Regions from separate parts of the Telluria sp. AIW5 genome, predicted to be linked through region 2. Evidence: riboswitches for the same ligand, from Rfam matches in the RefSeq annotation. Region 2 holds a riboswitch; each other region holds the start of a gene.
What was found. A riboswitch is a leader RNA that binds a small molecule or an ion and turns the genes downstream of it on or off. The one in region 2 is predicted to bind thiamine pyrophosphate.

Region 1 (4,856 bases), 480 kb from region 2:
TGCAAACCTGGGGCCAGTCGCGCACGACGGCCAACGAGGCCGCCGTCGTCTACGCCTTCGAGCCGGCCGCGGCCGCCTTCTTCGGCTATTTCTGGCTGGGCGAGGCCATGACCACCCGCGGCTGGCTCGGCGGCTTGCTATTGATCTCCGGTATGATAGTCAGCCAATGGAACTCCGAGCGCCGCCCCGCCGCCGCGCTCGCCCCCGAGTGATGACGTTGTTAATCCGCCCCGATGCCGCACCCTGAACTGTCCGTCCTGGCGCAGGAACGGCCGCTGCGCATCCTGCTGGTCAACGCCGGCGAGCCGGACACCCTCACCTGGTCCGGCCTGGTGCAACCGCTGCGCCAGGCGGCCAAGATCCTCGGCCCCGAGCGCCTGCACGTCGACGTGCGCAGCCCCGACAAATTTACGAGCGACGCCCAGCGCCACTGGCACCTGGTGCTGCTCGCCGCCGACGAAGCGCAGGCGGGACTGAAACCCGCGAACTTCCGCGCCCTGGTCGAACGCTGCCGCGCCGCGCCTTTCTGGGGCGGCGTCGGGGCAGGGGTGCTGTGGCTGGCCGAAGCGGGCGCCCTCAACAGCGTGAAGACCGCATTGCCTTGGTCGCTCTACGCCGATGCCGACAGCCGCGCCGATCAGGCCGTGTTCACGCCCCACCTGTATGAAATCGACGGCAATCGTTTGACCTGCTGTGGAGGAGCTGCATCCGTCGATTTCGCGCTGAGTTTGATCGACATCATTTTTGGATCGAACGTGCAGGCGCCCGTAAAAGAGTTGCTGTGCGTGGATCGGGTGCGCGGCCGCGAGGAGCGTCAGCGGGTGGCGCTGCAGGCGCGGTTCGGGACGCTGCAGCCGAAGCTGACCGAGGCGGTGACCCTGATGGAAGCGAATATCGAGGAGCCGCTGTCGACGGATGAGATTGCCCAGCTGGCGGGGGTGTCGCGCCGTCAGCTGGAGCGGTTGTTCAAGCAGTATCTCGGGAGTTTGCCGTCGCGTTACTACCTGGAACTACGCCTGAACCGGGCGCGGCAGTTGCTGCTCGATACGAATAACTCGATCGTGCAGGTTGGGCTGATGTGCGGGTTTTCGTCGGGGTCGCATTTTTCGACGGCGTTTGGAGCCTTGTTTGGGAATACGCCGCGGGAGGAGCGGCAGCGCAGGCTGGCGGAGTAAGCGTGGCCGGCCGACCTGCTTGCGCTAGCGCGAAAACGTGAAGGCGACGTCCGGCTGGCGTCCGGAAATGATATCGGCCAGTGCCCGGCCGGCGCCGCAGCCCATGGTCCAGCCAAGCGTACCGTGTCCGGTATTCAGATACAGGTTTGCATAGCGCGTCTTCCCGATGTAGGGCACGTTCGACGGCGTCAGCGGCCGCAGCCCAGCCCAGTAGCGCGGACGGTCGTAGTCGCAGGCGTCCGGAAACAGGGCCCGCACCCGACGCGTGATCGCTTCGCAGCGCACCCGGTTCAATTCGCGCGAATAACCGTTGAGCTCACAGGTTCCGGCGACCCGCAAGCGTGATCCCAGCCGTGACAGCACCAGCTTGTGACCGTCGTCGGTCAGGGATACCGAGGGCGCGGCGGCGGCGTCGGTGATTCGATAGGTCGCCGAATAGCCTTTCCCGGGATAGATCATCAACCTGATTCCCAGCGGTGCGAGCAATCCTGCCGAAAAGCTGCCGAGCGCGACGACAAATGCGTCCGCATGGAGCACCTGGTGGCGGCCCTCGCCATCGATGACCTCGACACCACTCACCTTGCCCGCGTCGACCAGCAGGCGCGTCACAGTCATGTTGTAGAAAAAACCAATTCCCTCCGCCTGGCCTCGCGCAGCAAGCCGTGACGTGAATTTGTAGACATCGCCCGATTCGTCGCTGCTCGTAAAATCTCCGCCCACCAGGTTGGCGCGCGCAGCCGCCAGCGCAGGCTCGATCCGCAGCACCTCATCGACGTCGATCGTCATGCGCGGGCAACCCAGTTCGCGCATCGCCGCAGCTGCGCGGCGTGACTTGTCGAACTCCTGTCGATCGGTATAGAAATGCAGTATGCCGCGTGTCAGGCTGTCGTATTCGATCCCGGTGTCGGCACGCAGGGCCTGCAGGCTGCGGCGGCTGTAATCGGCGATGGCGACGATCTGGCGCAGGTTGGCGGCGACGCGCGCCGGCCGGCATTCGCGCACGAACTGCAGGCACCACCGCCATTGCAAGGGATCGGCGCGCAGGCGGAAAAGCAAGGGCGCGTCTTCGCGCCTCAGTGAGCGCAACACCTTGAGCAAGGTAGCGGGATTGGCCCACGGCTGCGCATGCGACACCGAAATCTGGCCGCCGTTGGCAAAACTTGTCTCGCGCGCCGGTCCGGGCTGGCGTTCAAGGACCGTCACGTCATGGCCGGCCTGCTGCAGGTACCATGCGGACGCCGTCCCGACCACGCCGGCCCCCAATACAATGATTTTCATCGGCTCACCGCCGCTTCATTGTGTGAACAGGACTTCGGCAATCGACGGGTTGCCGCCTCATCCACCGTGGCGGCGGCAGAGAAACATTTCGGGGGGAGGGTGTTCATGTGGCTCCTTGTTGGCTTCTCGGTGGTACGAGCAGGAGCCAGCAAAGGAGTGTAGAGAAACGGCGCGCACGGCCAGTGTCAATATGCTTCCCTTCGCTGGCATTACCCAGATCAGGTTCGAAGGGTGTATCTCACCCGCATGTCGCGTTCGCGACATGCAGGACCCCTAGCGGTTGCCATCATTCGGCAGCCGCAATTCTAACGCGGCCTGCGCTTCTCAGCCCGACCCGGCCAAAAATGAAAATCGCCGTCGCACTTCCGCAAGAACCTGGCAGCTTCTCTTCCTATAATGACCAGACTCGGCGCCCGCGTCCCGGCGCGCCTGTCACTACTTACGGATGAGGAAAAAGTCATGAACGCAAAGCTTGATTCGGGTGTCACAACGCGGCCTGTCACTCGGCAGACCTTCGACGAAGTCCTCGTTCCGACCTACGCTCCGGCTGCGATGGTGCCCGTGCGCGCGTCGGGCCTGGACGTGTGGGACCAGGAAGACAAGCATTACCTCGACTTCACTTCCGGTATCGCCGTCTCGAGCCTCGGCCACGCCAACCCGGTGCTGGTCGACGCGCTGACCAAGCAGATCAACACCCTGTGGCACCTCGGTAACGGCTACACCAACGAGCCGGTGCTGCGCCTGGCCACGGCCCTGGTCGACGCGACCTTCGCCGACCGCGCCTTCTTCTGCAACTCGGGCGCGGAAGCGAACGAAGCGGCCCTGAAACTGGCCCGCAAGTACGCGCACACCAAGTTCGGCCCGCATAAATCGCGCATCATCTCCTGCCTGTCGTCCTTCCACGGCCGCACGCTGTTCACCGTCTCGGTCGGCGGCCAGCCGAAGTACACCGAAGGCTTCGAGCCGCTGCCGCAGGAAATCAACCACATCCCGTACAACGACATCGCCGCCGCGCGCGCCGCGATCCTCGACGATGTCGCTGCCGTGATCGTCGAGCCGATCCAGGGCGAGGGCGGCGTCATCCCGGGCGATCACGCCTTCCTGGAAGCGCTGCGCGAGCTGTGCGACCAGACCGGCGCGCTGCTGATTTTCGACGAAGTGCAGTCGGGCGTGGGCCGTACCGGTTCCTTCTACGCCTACATGGACACCCCGGTCATTCCGGACATCCTCACCAGCGCCAAGGCCCTGGGTAACGGCTATCCGGTCGCCGCGATGCTGACCACCGAGGAAATCGCCCAGCACTTCAACGTCGGTTCGCATGGCACCACCTACGGCGGCAATCCGCTGGCGGCGACCGTCGCGCTGAACGTGGTCGAGCAGATCAACCAGCCGGCCTTCCTCGCGCGTGTCAAGGAAGCCAGCGCGAAGATCTTCGCCAACCTGGAGAAGCTGACCGCCGATTATCCGCAGCTGTTCGGCAAGGCGCGCGGCATGGGACTGCTCATCGGCCTGCCGCTGGCCGGCGCATTCAAAGGCCGCGCCAAGGACGTCACCAAGATCGCCGAGAAGATGGGCCTGATGCTGCTGATCGCCGGTCCCGACGTGATCCGCATGGCGCCGGCGCTGATCGTGTCGGATGTGCAGATCGCGGAAGCCGATCGCATCCTGCGCGCGGCCGTCGACGAATTCCTCGCCGCCGCGTAAAGCCCGCGCTTGCAGTATGTCCCGGCCTGTCCTGTAGAGCGGGGGCCGGGACCCGTTCGCACTGACCCTCCAAGGGAGACCCCATGTATGTTGTCCGTCCGGTAGAACTTGCGGATGTCGACGCGCTGGAAACGCTGGCCGCCGTCATGACGCCCGGCGTGCACACGCTGCCGCGCACGCGCGACACGATCGCCGCGTTCGTCGAGCGTTCGGTCGCGTCCTTCGCGGCCCAAGTCGATATCCCGAGCGAGGAGTCCTACCTGTTCGTGCTGGAAGATTCGAGCAACGGCGAGGTCGTCGGCACGGCCGCCGTGCACGCGTCGGCTGGCTCGAACGGCACGTATTTTGCGTTCCGCAACGACGTGATCCAGCAAGTCTCGCGCGACCTGAATATCTCGCACAGCGTGCACGCATTGACGCTTTGTTCCGAACTGACGGCCTGCTCGCAGCTGGCCGGTTTCCACCTGCGCGACCGTGCGCAGGCCGGCATCGAGGCGGCCCTGTTGTCGCGTGCGCGCCTGCTCTACGCGGTGCTGGCGCCGCACCGCTTTGGCGACCGTTTCTTCGTGCCGCTGGCCGGTGTTACCGATTCCGACGGCGAGTCGCCGTTCTGGAATGCGCTGGGCCGGAAATTCTTCAAGATGGATTTCCTCGATGCCGAACGCGTCATCGGCGGCGCGCGCAACCGCACCATGATCG
Region 2 (4,856 bases):
GGGACGAGTGCGGACGAGAACCAGGTGTCCAGCACGTCTTCGTCGCGGCGCAATTCGCCGGTGATGCCTTGCGCGGCCGCCTTGGCCTTCGCTTCCTCCTCGTCGCGCGCGACGACGATGTTGCCGGATTCGTCGAACCAGGCCGGAATGCGGTGGCCCCACCACAGCTGGCGCGAAATGCACCAGTCCTGGATGTTACCCAGCCACTGGTTGTAGGTCGTGCTCCAGTTCTCGGGCACGAACCTGATTTCGCCGTTCGCGACCTTTTCCAGCGCCACCTCGGTGATCGACTTGCCCGGATTGAAGGTGCCTTCCGGCGCAGGTTTCGTCATGGCGACGAACCACTGGTCGGTCAGCATCGGCTCGATGACGACGCCGGTACGGTCGCCGCGCGGGACCATCAGCTTGTGCGGCTTGACTTGCTCGAGCAGGCCGAGCGCTTCCAGGTCGGCGACGATCTGCTTGCGCGCGGCGAAACGGTCGAGGCCCTGGTACTGCACAGGGGCGTTCTCGTTGATTTTCGCGTCGAGCGTCATGATCGTGATCGGCGCGAGGCCCGCGCGCTGGCCGACGGCGTAGTCGTTGAAGTCGTGCGCCGGCGTGATTTTCACGCAGCCGGTACCGAATTCCTTGTCTACATACGAGTCCGCGATGATCGGGATCTCGCGCTCGGTCAGCGGCAGCCTCAAGAGCTTGCCGACCAGGTGGATATAACGTTCGTCGGTCGGGTCGACCGCCACCGCCACGTCGCCGAGCATGGTTTCAGGACGCGTCGTGGCAACCGTCAGGTGGCCCGAGCCGTCCGCCAGCGGGTACTGGATGTACCACATCGAGCCGTCTTCCTCGACCGAATCCACTTCCAGGTCGGAGACGGCGGTGCCCAGCTTCGGATCCCAGTTCACCAGGCGCTTGCCGCGGTAAATCAGGCCCTGCTCGTACAGGCGCACGAAGACTTCGGAGACGGCTTTCGAGCGCGTCTCGTCCATCGTGAAGTATTCGCGCTTCCAGTCCGGAGAGGCGCCGAGGCGGCGCATCTGGCCGGTGATGGTGCTGCCCGACTGCTCCTTCCACTCCCAGACTTTCTTGATGAATTCGTCGCGGCCGAGGTCGTGGCGCGAGATTTTCTGGGCGTCGAGCTGGCGCTCGACGACGATCTGGGTCGCGATGCCGGCGTGGTCGGTGCCCGGGATCCAGGCGGTATTAAAGCCGCGCATGCGGTAGTAGCGCGTCAGGCCATCCATCACGGTCTGGTTGAACGCGTGGCCCATGTGCAGCGTGCCCGTGACGTTCGGCGGCGGCAGCTGGATGCTGAACGATGGTTTGTCGGCATCGAGGGTGGCGGTGAAATACCCGCGCTGTTCCCACTCGGCGCGCCAGTATTGTTCAATGTCGGCTGGCTCGAAAGACTTGGCTAATTCCATGATGTGATGGCGATTGGATGTGCGAAAACGACCATTATAGAGGAGGAGAGCAGCGATGCGTTCGCGGGCCTTGATGAATTTACGGGCAGTGCCCGAACCGAACAGGCCACGGCCCCGATCCCGAGAATTAATTTTTTAAAAGGCAATCCGGCAAGCTATAATCCGACCGCGGCCACAGGGCCGCACACGCTAGGGGTCCTGCACATCGATGATGCGCGGGTGAGAAATACCCTCTGAACCTGATCTGGATAATGCCAGCGAAGGGAAGCTTCGAGATGTCACCCGCCGTACGCGCAAATGCACGCGCCTCGCCGCCGTCTCCTGTTCCTTTGCTGGCTCCTGCCCAAAGGAGCCACATGAATGCAGCACTGAAGTTCGACGCCGCCACCGCCACGGTGGACACGGCAGCCATTGCACCCTTCCCGAATTCGACCAAGGTCTACATCGAAGGCAGCCGCCCCGATATCCGCGTGCCGATGCGCGCCGTCGCGCAAAGCGCTACGCCGGACAGCTTCGGCGGCGAAGCCAATCCGCCGGTCTTCGTCTACGACACGTCCGGCCCGTATACCGATCCGGCAGCGCAGATCGACATCCGGCGCGGCCTGCCGGCACTGCGCCGCGACTGGATCGCCGAGCGCGGCGACACCGAAGAGCTGCCAGGCCCAAGTTCCGCCTTCGGCGCCCAGCGCCTGGCGGACAAGAGCCTGGACGCGCTGCGCTTCGAGCTGCAGAGGAAACCGCGCCGTGCCAGGGCGGGCGCCAACGTCACCCAGATGCATTACGCGCGGCGCGGCATCGTCACGCCCGAGATGGAATTCATCGCCCTGCGCGAAAACCTGCGGCGCGAGGAGTATCTCGCCAGCCTCGAGGCGAGCGGCCCGATGGGCAAGCGCACGGCCGAACTGCTCGGGCGCCAGCATCCCGGCCAGTCCTTCGGCGCCAGCATTCCTCCCGAAATCACGCCCGAATTCGTGCGCGATGAAGTGGCGCGCGGGCGGGCCATCATCCCGGCCAACATCAACCACCCGGAGAGCGAGCCGATGATCATCGGCCGCAATTTCCTCGTCAAGATCAACGCCAACATCGGCAATTCGGCCGTCACGTCCTCGATCGGCGAGGAGGTCGAAAAGATGACCTGGGCGATCCGCTGGGGCGCCGACAACGTGATGGACCTCTCGACCGGAAAGCACATCCACGAGACGCGCGAATGGATCGTCCGCAACAGCCCGGTCCCGATCGGCACCGTGCCGATCTACCAGGCGCTGGAAAAGGTGAACGGCAAGGCCGAAGACCTGATCTGGGAGATCTACCGCGATACCCTCATCGAACAGGCGGAGCAGGGCGTCGACTATTTCACCATCCACGCCGGCGTGCGCCTCGCGTACGTGCCGATGACGGCCAAACGCTTGACGGGGATCGTCTCGCGCGGCGGCTCGATCATGGCCAAGTGGTGCCTGGCGCACCACAAGGAATCCTTCCTGTACACGCATTTCGAAGAGATCTGCGGGATCATGAAGATGTATGACGTCGCCTTCAGCCTGGGCGACGGCCTGCGTCCCGGTTCGATCTACGACGCCAACGACGAAGCCCAGCTGGCCGAACTGGCGACGCTGGGCGAACTCACGCAGGTCGCCTGGAAGCACGATGTCCAGACAATGATCGAAGGGCCCGGCCACGTGCCGCTGCACCTGATTCGCGAGAACATGCGCCTGCAGCTCGAACAGTGCGGCGAGGCGCCGTTCTACACGCTCGGGCCTTTGACCACCGATATCGCACCGGGCTACGACCACATCACCTCCGGCATCGGCGCGGCCCACATCGGCTGGTACGGCACCGCCATGCTGTGCTACGTGACCCCGAAGGAGCACCTCGGCCTGCCCGACAAGGCGGACGTCAAGGACGGGATCATCACTTATAAAATCGCGGCCCACGCGGCCGATCTCGCCAAAGGCCATCCCGGCGCCCAGGTCCGCGACAACGCACTGTCGAAGGCGCGCTTCGAGTTTCGCTGGGAAGACCAGTTCAACCTCGGGCTCGACCCCGACAAGGCGCGCGCCTTCCACGACGAGACGCTGCCGAAGGAGTCGAGCAAGGTGGCGCACTTCTGCTCGATGTGCGGCCCACATTTCTGCTCGATGAAGATCACCCAGGAAGTGCGCGCTTATGCCGCCGCCGGCGGCCTCGACGAGGCCGGGGCGCTGGCGCATGGCATGCAGGAAAAGGCGATCGAGTTCGTGCGCGGCGGTGCGAAGCTGTACCGCGAGGTATGAACATGATCGATATTGAACTCAATGGCGAGTCCTATCGCCTGCCGCAAGACCAGACCCTGGACGACCTGGTGCGCGCGCTCGGCATCGGTGGCCAGGCGCTGGCGCTGGCGGTGAACCGCGAAGTGGTGCCGCGCCAACAGTGGAGCGGACGGCCCCTCATGCCGCGGGACCGTGTGGACATCGTGCGCGCCATTGGCGGCGGCTGAGGCCCTGACAGGAGAAAACAATGATTGATGACGTATTGACCATCGCTGGAAAACAATACCGCTCGCGCCTGCTGGTCGGCAGCGGCAAATACCGCGACCTGGATGAAACCCGCGACGCGACGCTCGCGGCCGAAGCCGAAATCGTGACGGTGGCGATCCGGCGCGTGAACATCGGCCAGGACCCGAACGCGCCGAACCTGCTCGACGTGCTGCCGCCCGAGCGCTTCACGATCCTGCCCAACACCGCCGGCTGCTATACCGCCGCCGACGCCGTCTACACCCTGCAGATGGCGCGCGAACTGCTCGACGGCCACAAGCTGGTGAAGCTCGAGGTGCTGGGCGACGAGAAGACCTTGTTCCCGCAGATGCCGGAAACGCTCAAGGCCGCCGAGACCCTGGTGCGCGACGGCTTCGACGTCATGGTCTACTGCAGCGACGACCCGGTGCAGGCGAAAATCCTGCAGGAGATCGGTTGCGTGGCCGTGATGCCGCTCGCCTCCCTGATCGGTTCCGGCATGGGCATCCTGAATCCCTGGAACCTGTCCCTGATCATCGAGCAGGCGACGGTGCCGGTGCTGGTCGACGCCGGCGTCGGCACGGCTTCCGACGCGGCCATCGCGATGGAACTCGGCTGCGACGGCGTGCTGATGAACAGCGCCATTGCGCTCGCACGCGATCCGGTGCGGATGGCGCGGGCGATGAAACTGGCGGTGCAGGCAGGGCGCGAAGCCTGGCTGGCCGGGCGCATGCCGAAGCGCTTCGCGGCCGTGCCGTCCTCGCCCAGCGCAGGGCGCCTCGCGTGAACACGCCCTGCGTACTGGTCTTCGCCGGGCTCGATCCCGGCGGCGGCGCCGGCCTCGCGGCCGACGTGCTGGCCATCGCCGCCCAGGGCGCGCACGCGCTGCCGGTGGCGACCGCGCTCACGGTACAGGACAACAACCGTGTGCACGCCGTGGCGC
Region 3 (4,856 bases), 2.7 Mb from region 2:
GCGGGCGATCGGCGTGTCGAATTTCACGATCCCGCTGATGCGGGAAGCGATTCAGGCAGTTGGCGCGGCGAACATCGCCACCAACCAGGTCGAACTCCATCCCTACCTGCAGAACCGCGCCGTGGCCGCGTTTGCACGCGAACACGGCATCGCTGTGACGGCCTACATGCCGCTCGCCTACGGCAAGGTGCTGGACGACCCGGTCATCAAAGCGATTGCGGCGCGCATGAACGCGACGGCGGCGCAGGTCACGCTGGCCTGGCTGCTGGCGCAGGGCCACACCGTGATTCCTTCGTCGACCCGGCGCGAGAACCTGGCAAGCAACCTGGCGGCGTCAAACCTCGTGCTGGGCGCGGAAGACCTGGCCGCGATCGACGCCCTCGATCGCCACGAGCGCCTCGTCAGCCCGGACTTCGGGCCCCGTTGGGACTGATCAGCTGTCGAGTTCCGGATAGCGCCGGAAGATGCCGTCTTCGTTGAACGGCAGCCGCCGCGGCGAATTCAAATACGCGGCGATGCGAGGCCGCGCGGCGACGCGCCGGCGTAGCGCGGCCAGGTTCGGGTGCCGGGCCAGCGCTTTGGCCGTCGCCCTGGGAAAGGCGTAATCGAGCCCTTCGAGCACCTGGAACAGGGACAGGTCGGCATAGGTGATGTTCGATCCCAGCAGGTAGTCCTTGTCGCCCAGCACATGTCCGAAATAGGTGAAGAATTTCGGGATGCGGGCCGCCGTGAAGTCGGCTGCACGGCGCCGGGCTTCCGCTTTCTGGTCGTCGTAGTACAGGCTGCTGCCGACCGGATGATGCGTGTCGTGCGCTTCACTTACCAGGTCGGCAATCGTGAGCTGCAATTGATGCGCCCACAGGCGCCCGGCCGTGTCGTGCGGCGCCAGGCCGTGGCGTTCGCCCAGATACATCAGGATCGCTGCCGTCTGGCCGACCGTCATGCCGTCGACGCGCAGGAAAGGCGGCGCGAAGCTCGGTGTCGGACCCTCTTTCAACGCCGCCATCAGGGCGTCGACGCCGCCCGGGCCGCGCGCTACATCCTCGTAATCTTCCCCCGCTTCTTCCAGCGCCAGCCGGACAAATTCGCCGCGGCCCTGGATGCCGGGCCAATAGAACAGTTGGTATGCCATCGTCTCCTCCGCAGCCTGGAAAAGCCTAGTATGGAACGGAATCGCGTGATGCAGCGCGCATGTCGTGCTAATCTTGCAATCAAGCATGTCGGTTTCCGGCAAGCAAAGCACACCTGAACGAGGAGCACGATGCTGACGATGCGCACGCAGGACGGGGATGACTCCGCCCAAAATATTGCCGTAGAGAATCTGTTTCCCTTGAGCAATCGCACCGCCGAGGCCGGCAGGCTGGGACACCATGAGGCTGTCCGCAACCCGCCGTCTTCCACGGAGCGTCCCATGATCTTCGCTCATTTGACCCGCTACTGGCTGGCCCGCCGCAGCGAGCCGGGCTTCTCCTCCTGGCTGCTCCCGGTACTGCGCAGTGCCCGCGTGCTGCGGTTTTACCGCGACCACGCCGCGCTGTGCCAGCTCGACGTCTACCGCAACCACGTGATGCGCTCGCCCGGCGCCGCCCCCTTCCACCACCTGAGCCGCCGCGGCTACCTGGTGCAGGGCTTGAGCACCCGCCAGCGCGTGCAATGCGTGCTGGCGCATTACCGCTTCGAGGAGACGACCTTCGATTCGGCCTATAAAGCAGCAGTCTATGTCGACGGCGGCCTCACCCTGTGGGAGCACAGCGTGGGCGAGCATGCCTTCCTGATCCGCCTCGAAATGGACTCGCGCATGAATGCCGAAGGCGACCTGACCATCGCGCTGGTTGCCGATGGCAAGGTGCTGCACCGCCTGTCCTACTCCTGGATCGACGGCGCGATTGCCGGCGTGCCGGCGCCGCTGGTGCCGTCGCTGGTGCCATTTATCGCGCGCAACCAGGGCCGCTGGACCGACTCGGGCGAGGCCTTCGAGGCCTTCGAGGCCTGCTTCCCGAACAATTCGCCCAGCTTCTTCTGCTTCGCCGCGATGCAGGGCCTGGCCCAGGCGGTCGGCATGGAGCAGGTGCTGGCGGTGAAGTGCACCGCGCACATCGCTTTCGAACCGGACGAGATCCAGCATGTCGCGAACGCCTACGACGGCTTCTGGAAAATCCTGGGCGGCGTCGAACTGCCCGGCAGCGCCTGGCTGGTCGCGCTGCCCTTCTACCTGAAACCGCTGGCCGACATGCCCTCGAAACACCGCAAGCGCGCCGCCCAGCGCCGCGAATACTGGCGCGCCATCGGCGACAGCACGCGGGCGACGCTGCAGCGCCACCTGCTGCATGCGCGGTCGCACCACGAGCATGCGGCGCCGCTGCGGGAGACGGTGGAGGTGTAAGCAGGTCGTCATACGTAGAGCGTGTGAAAAAATCGTCAGGGCAAGGGATGCGGCCGCCCGACGCATCGTCGAAGACAGTACGCGGGTACGGCGAGACGATGCAACGCCGCCATGGCGATTTTTTCACATGCTCGTAGGGTGGCCCTCCGAGTCCACGCGGTGCTCATGAAGGCCGCACCGTGTCGGGCGCCCTCCGGGGACACACGCATCGCGGCTTCTTCCAACTGCCGATTGCTCAACGGTGCCACCGCGTGGGCACAAGTGCCCACCCTACGGTGCGCAGCTGCCAACATCGCATTGCCACAACTACCACGCTTCATCTACCCGTGTTAAACTCGCGCCTCGCTAGGGGTCCTGGAACTGTGTTCCGGGTGAGAGATACCCTTCGTACCTGATCTGGATAATGCCAGCGAAGGAAAGCGCGCAAAGCAGTTCACATCTTGTTTGCCCTTCCCCCACGTTGGCTCCGGCTTTTTATTAAAAGCAGTGCGCCGCCACGGTGGCGCGCGAAAGCGAGCAAACCAATGAAACCCGTCTTCAAGCATTCCCTCCTCGCCTGCGCCCTCGCGCAGGCCTTTGCCGTCCATGCCCAGACCGCCGAACCGGTGAGCTCGGTGCTCGTCAGCGGCAGCAAATGGGCCGCCAGCGACCGCGCCAGCATCGGCGGCTTCGCCGACATGCCGCTGATGGACATCCCGGCCTCGGTGGTGGCGATCGGCCGCAGCCAGATGCAGGACCTGTCGATCCGCTCCGTCAGCGACGCCGCCCAATACGACGCTTCGATCGGCGACGCCTACAACGCGGTCGGTTATGCCGAGCAGTTCTCGGTGCGCGGCTTCGCGCTGAACAACAACTCGGGCTACCGCAAGGACGGCATCGCGATTCCCGGCGACACCCAAATCCCGCTCGAGAACAAGGAACGCTTCGAGCTGCTCAAGGGCGTCGCTGGCCTGCAGGCGGGCCTGGCCGCACCAGGCGGCGTCATGAATTTCGTGACCAAGCGCCCGACCGATACACCCCTGCGCTCGGTCACTGTGGAAGCGCGCGAGCGCGGCACCCTGCACGCCGAGGCGGACCTCGGCGGCCGCTTCGAAGACACGCGCTTCGGCTACCGCATCAACGCCGCCGCCGACCGCCTGCGTTCGTATGTCAAAGGCGCCGACGGCAAGCGCCAGTTCGTCTCCGGCGCTTTCGACTGGCAGATCACGCCCGACGCCCTGCTCCAGCTGGACATGGACTTCCAGCACAAGGAGCAGGTCACCGCGCCCGGCTACCAGCTGATCCGCGGCGTCGACCTGCCAGGCAAGGTGTCGCCGAAGCTGCTCCTCAACGCCCAGCCCTGGACCAGGCCGGTCGACACCGACAGCGCCAACTTCGGCCTGCGCTTCGCCTACCGCCTGAACGCGGACTGGAACGCGACGGTCAGCGCCAACAAGCACTGGTTCAAGCGCGACGATTTCACCGCCTTCCCTTACGGCTGCAGCAACGAGGGTGATGGCTACTATCCGGGCTATTGCGGCAACGGCGACTACGACGTCTACGACTACCAGAGCGTCGGCGAGCGCAAGGCCCCGCTCGGCCTGCAGGCCCAATTGCAGGGCCACCTGGACACGGGCGCCCTGCGCCACCTGCTCACGATCGGCACCAGCTACGCCGAGCGCCACAACAGCTACGGCGATTACGTGTACGACTACGCCGGCTACAGCAACATCTACCATCCGCTGATCACCGACCCGGCGCCGGGCAACCCGACCACCGGCCCGGTCTACGAACGCTTCCGCGACCGCGAACGCGCCGTGTACGTGCAGGACATCGTCACCCTGAGCCCGCAGCTGGCCGTGCACGCCGGCCTGCGCTACGTGAAAGCCGACAGCGCCCAGCAGCCCGCGTCCGACCTGCCGTGGGTGAACGACAAGGCCTCGTTCGCGCTGCCGAACGTCTCGCTGGTGTACAGCCCGACGAAAAACTGGAATGTCTACGGTACCCTCGCGCATGGCCTGGAGTCGGGCGGCGTGGCGCCGATCGAAACGACGAACGCGAACATGGACCTGGGACCGAACCGCTCGAAGCAGCTCGAGTTCGGCGTCAAGGGCATTGCCGGCGCAGGCGTGTCGGTCAGCGCCGCCGTGTTCCAGATCACCAGCGGCCTGGAATACACCGACGCCGACAACACCTTCGTGCGCAAGGGCCAGCGCAAGCACCGCGGCCTCGAACTGTCGGCCCAGCGTGCGTCCGGCGGCCTGGCCTACGGCGCCTCGGTGCTGGCCCTGCGCGCCCGCCAGGAAGACACCGGCGACGCCACGCTGGACGGCAAGCGCGTGACCAACGTGCCCGGCCTGAAGACGACCGCCTGGGCCGAGTATGCGGTGGCAAGCGTGCCGGGCCTGAAGCTCAATGGCCAGTGGCAGTACGCGGGCAAGAAGACCTTCGATCCGGAGAACACGGTCGACGTGCCGGGCTACCACGTGGTCGG

Region 1: another riboswitch for thiamine pyrophosphate. It lies ahead of AC1MEM_RS02050 (D-amino acid dehydrogenase); the one in region 2 lies ahead of thiC (phosphomethylpyrimidine synthase ThiC).
Region 3: another riboswitch for thiamine pyrophosphate. It lies ahead of AC1MEM_RS12185 (TonB-dependent siderophore receptor); the one in region 2 lies ahead of thiC (phosphomethylpyrimidine synthase ThiC).

Annotation. Positions count from the first base shown of each region.
Region 1 covers NZ_CM155289.1:455,514-460,369, reverse strand. Annotated here, with positions in the region: gene AC1MEM_RS02060 (DMT family transporter) at 1-212, shown strand, start outside; gene AC1MEM_RS02055 (GlxA family transcriptional regulator) at 234-1,175, shown strand; gene AC1MEM_RS02050 (D-amino acid dehydrogenase) at 1,200-2,453, opposite strand; TPP riboswitch at 2,632-2,738, opposite strand; gene astC (acetylornithine/succinylornithine family transaminase) at 2,913-4,157, shown strand; gene AC1MEM_RS02040 (arginine N-succinyltransferase) at 4,241-4,856, shown strand, end outside.
Region 2 covers NZ_CM155289.1:5,515,666-5,520,521, reverse strand. Annotated here, with positions in the region: gene AC1MEM_RS24310 (valine--tRNA ligase) at 1-1,421, opposite strand, end outside; TPP riboswitch at 1,603-1,704, shown strand; gene thiC (phosphomethylpyrimidine synthase ThiC) at 1,778-3,691, shown strand; gene thiS (sulfur carrier protein ThiS) at 3,694-3,897, shown strand; gene AC1MEM_RS24295 (thiazole synthase) at 3,918-4,700, shown strand; gene thiD (bifunctional hydroxymethylpyrimidine kinase/phosphomethylpyrimidine kinase) at 4,697-4,856, shown strand, end outside.
Region 3 covers NZ_CM155289.1:2,766,015-2,770,870, reverse strand. Annotated here, with positions in the region: gene dkgB (2,5-didehydrogluconate reductase DkgB) at 1-433, shown strand, start outside; gene AC1MEM_RS12195 (glutathione S-transferase) at 434-1,132, opposite strand; gene AC1MEM_RS12190 (DUF535 family protein) at 1,412-2,383, shown strand; TPP riboswitch at 2,721-2,818, shown strand; gene AC1MEM_RS12185 (TonB-dependent siderophore receptor) at 2,908-4,856, shown strand, end outside.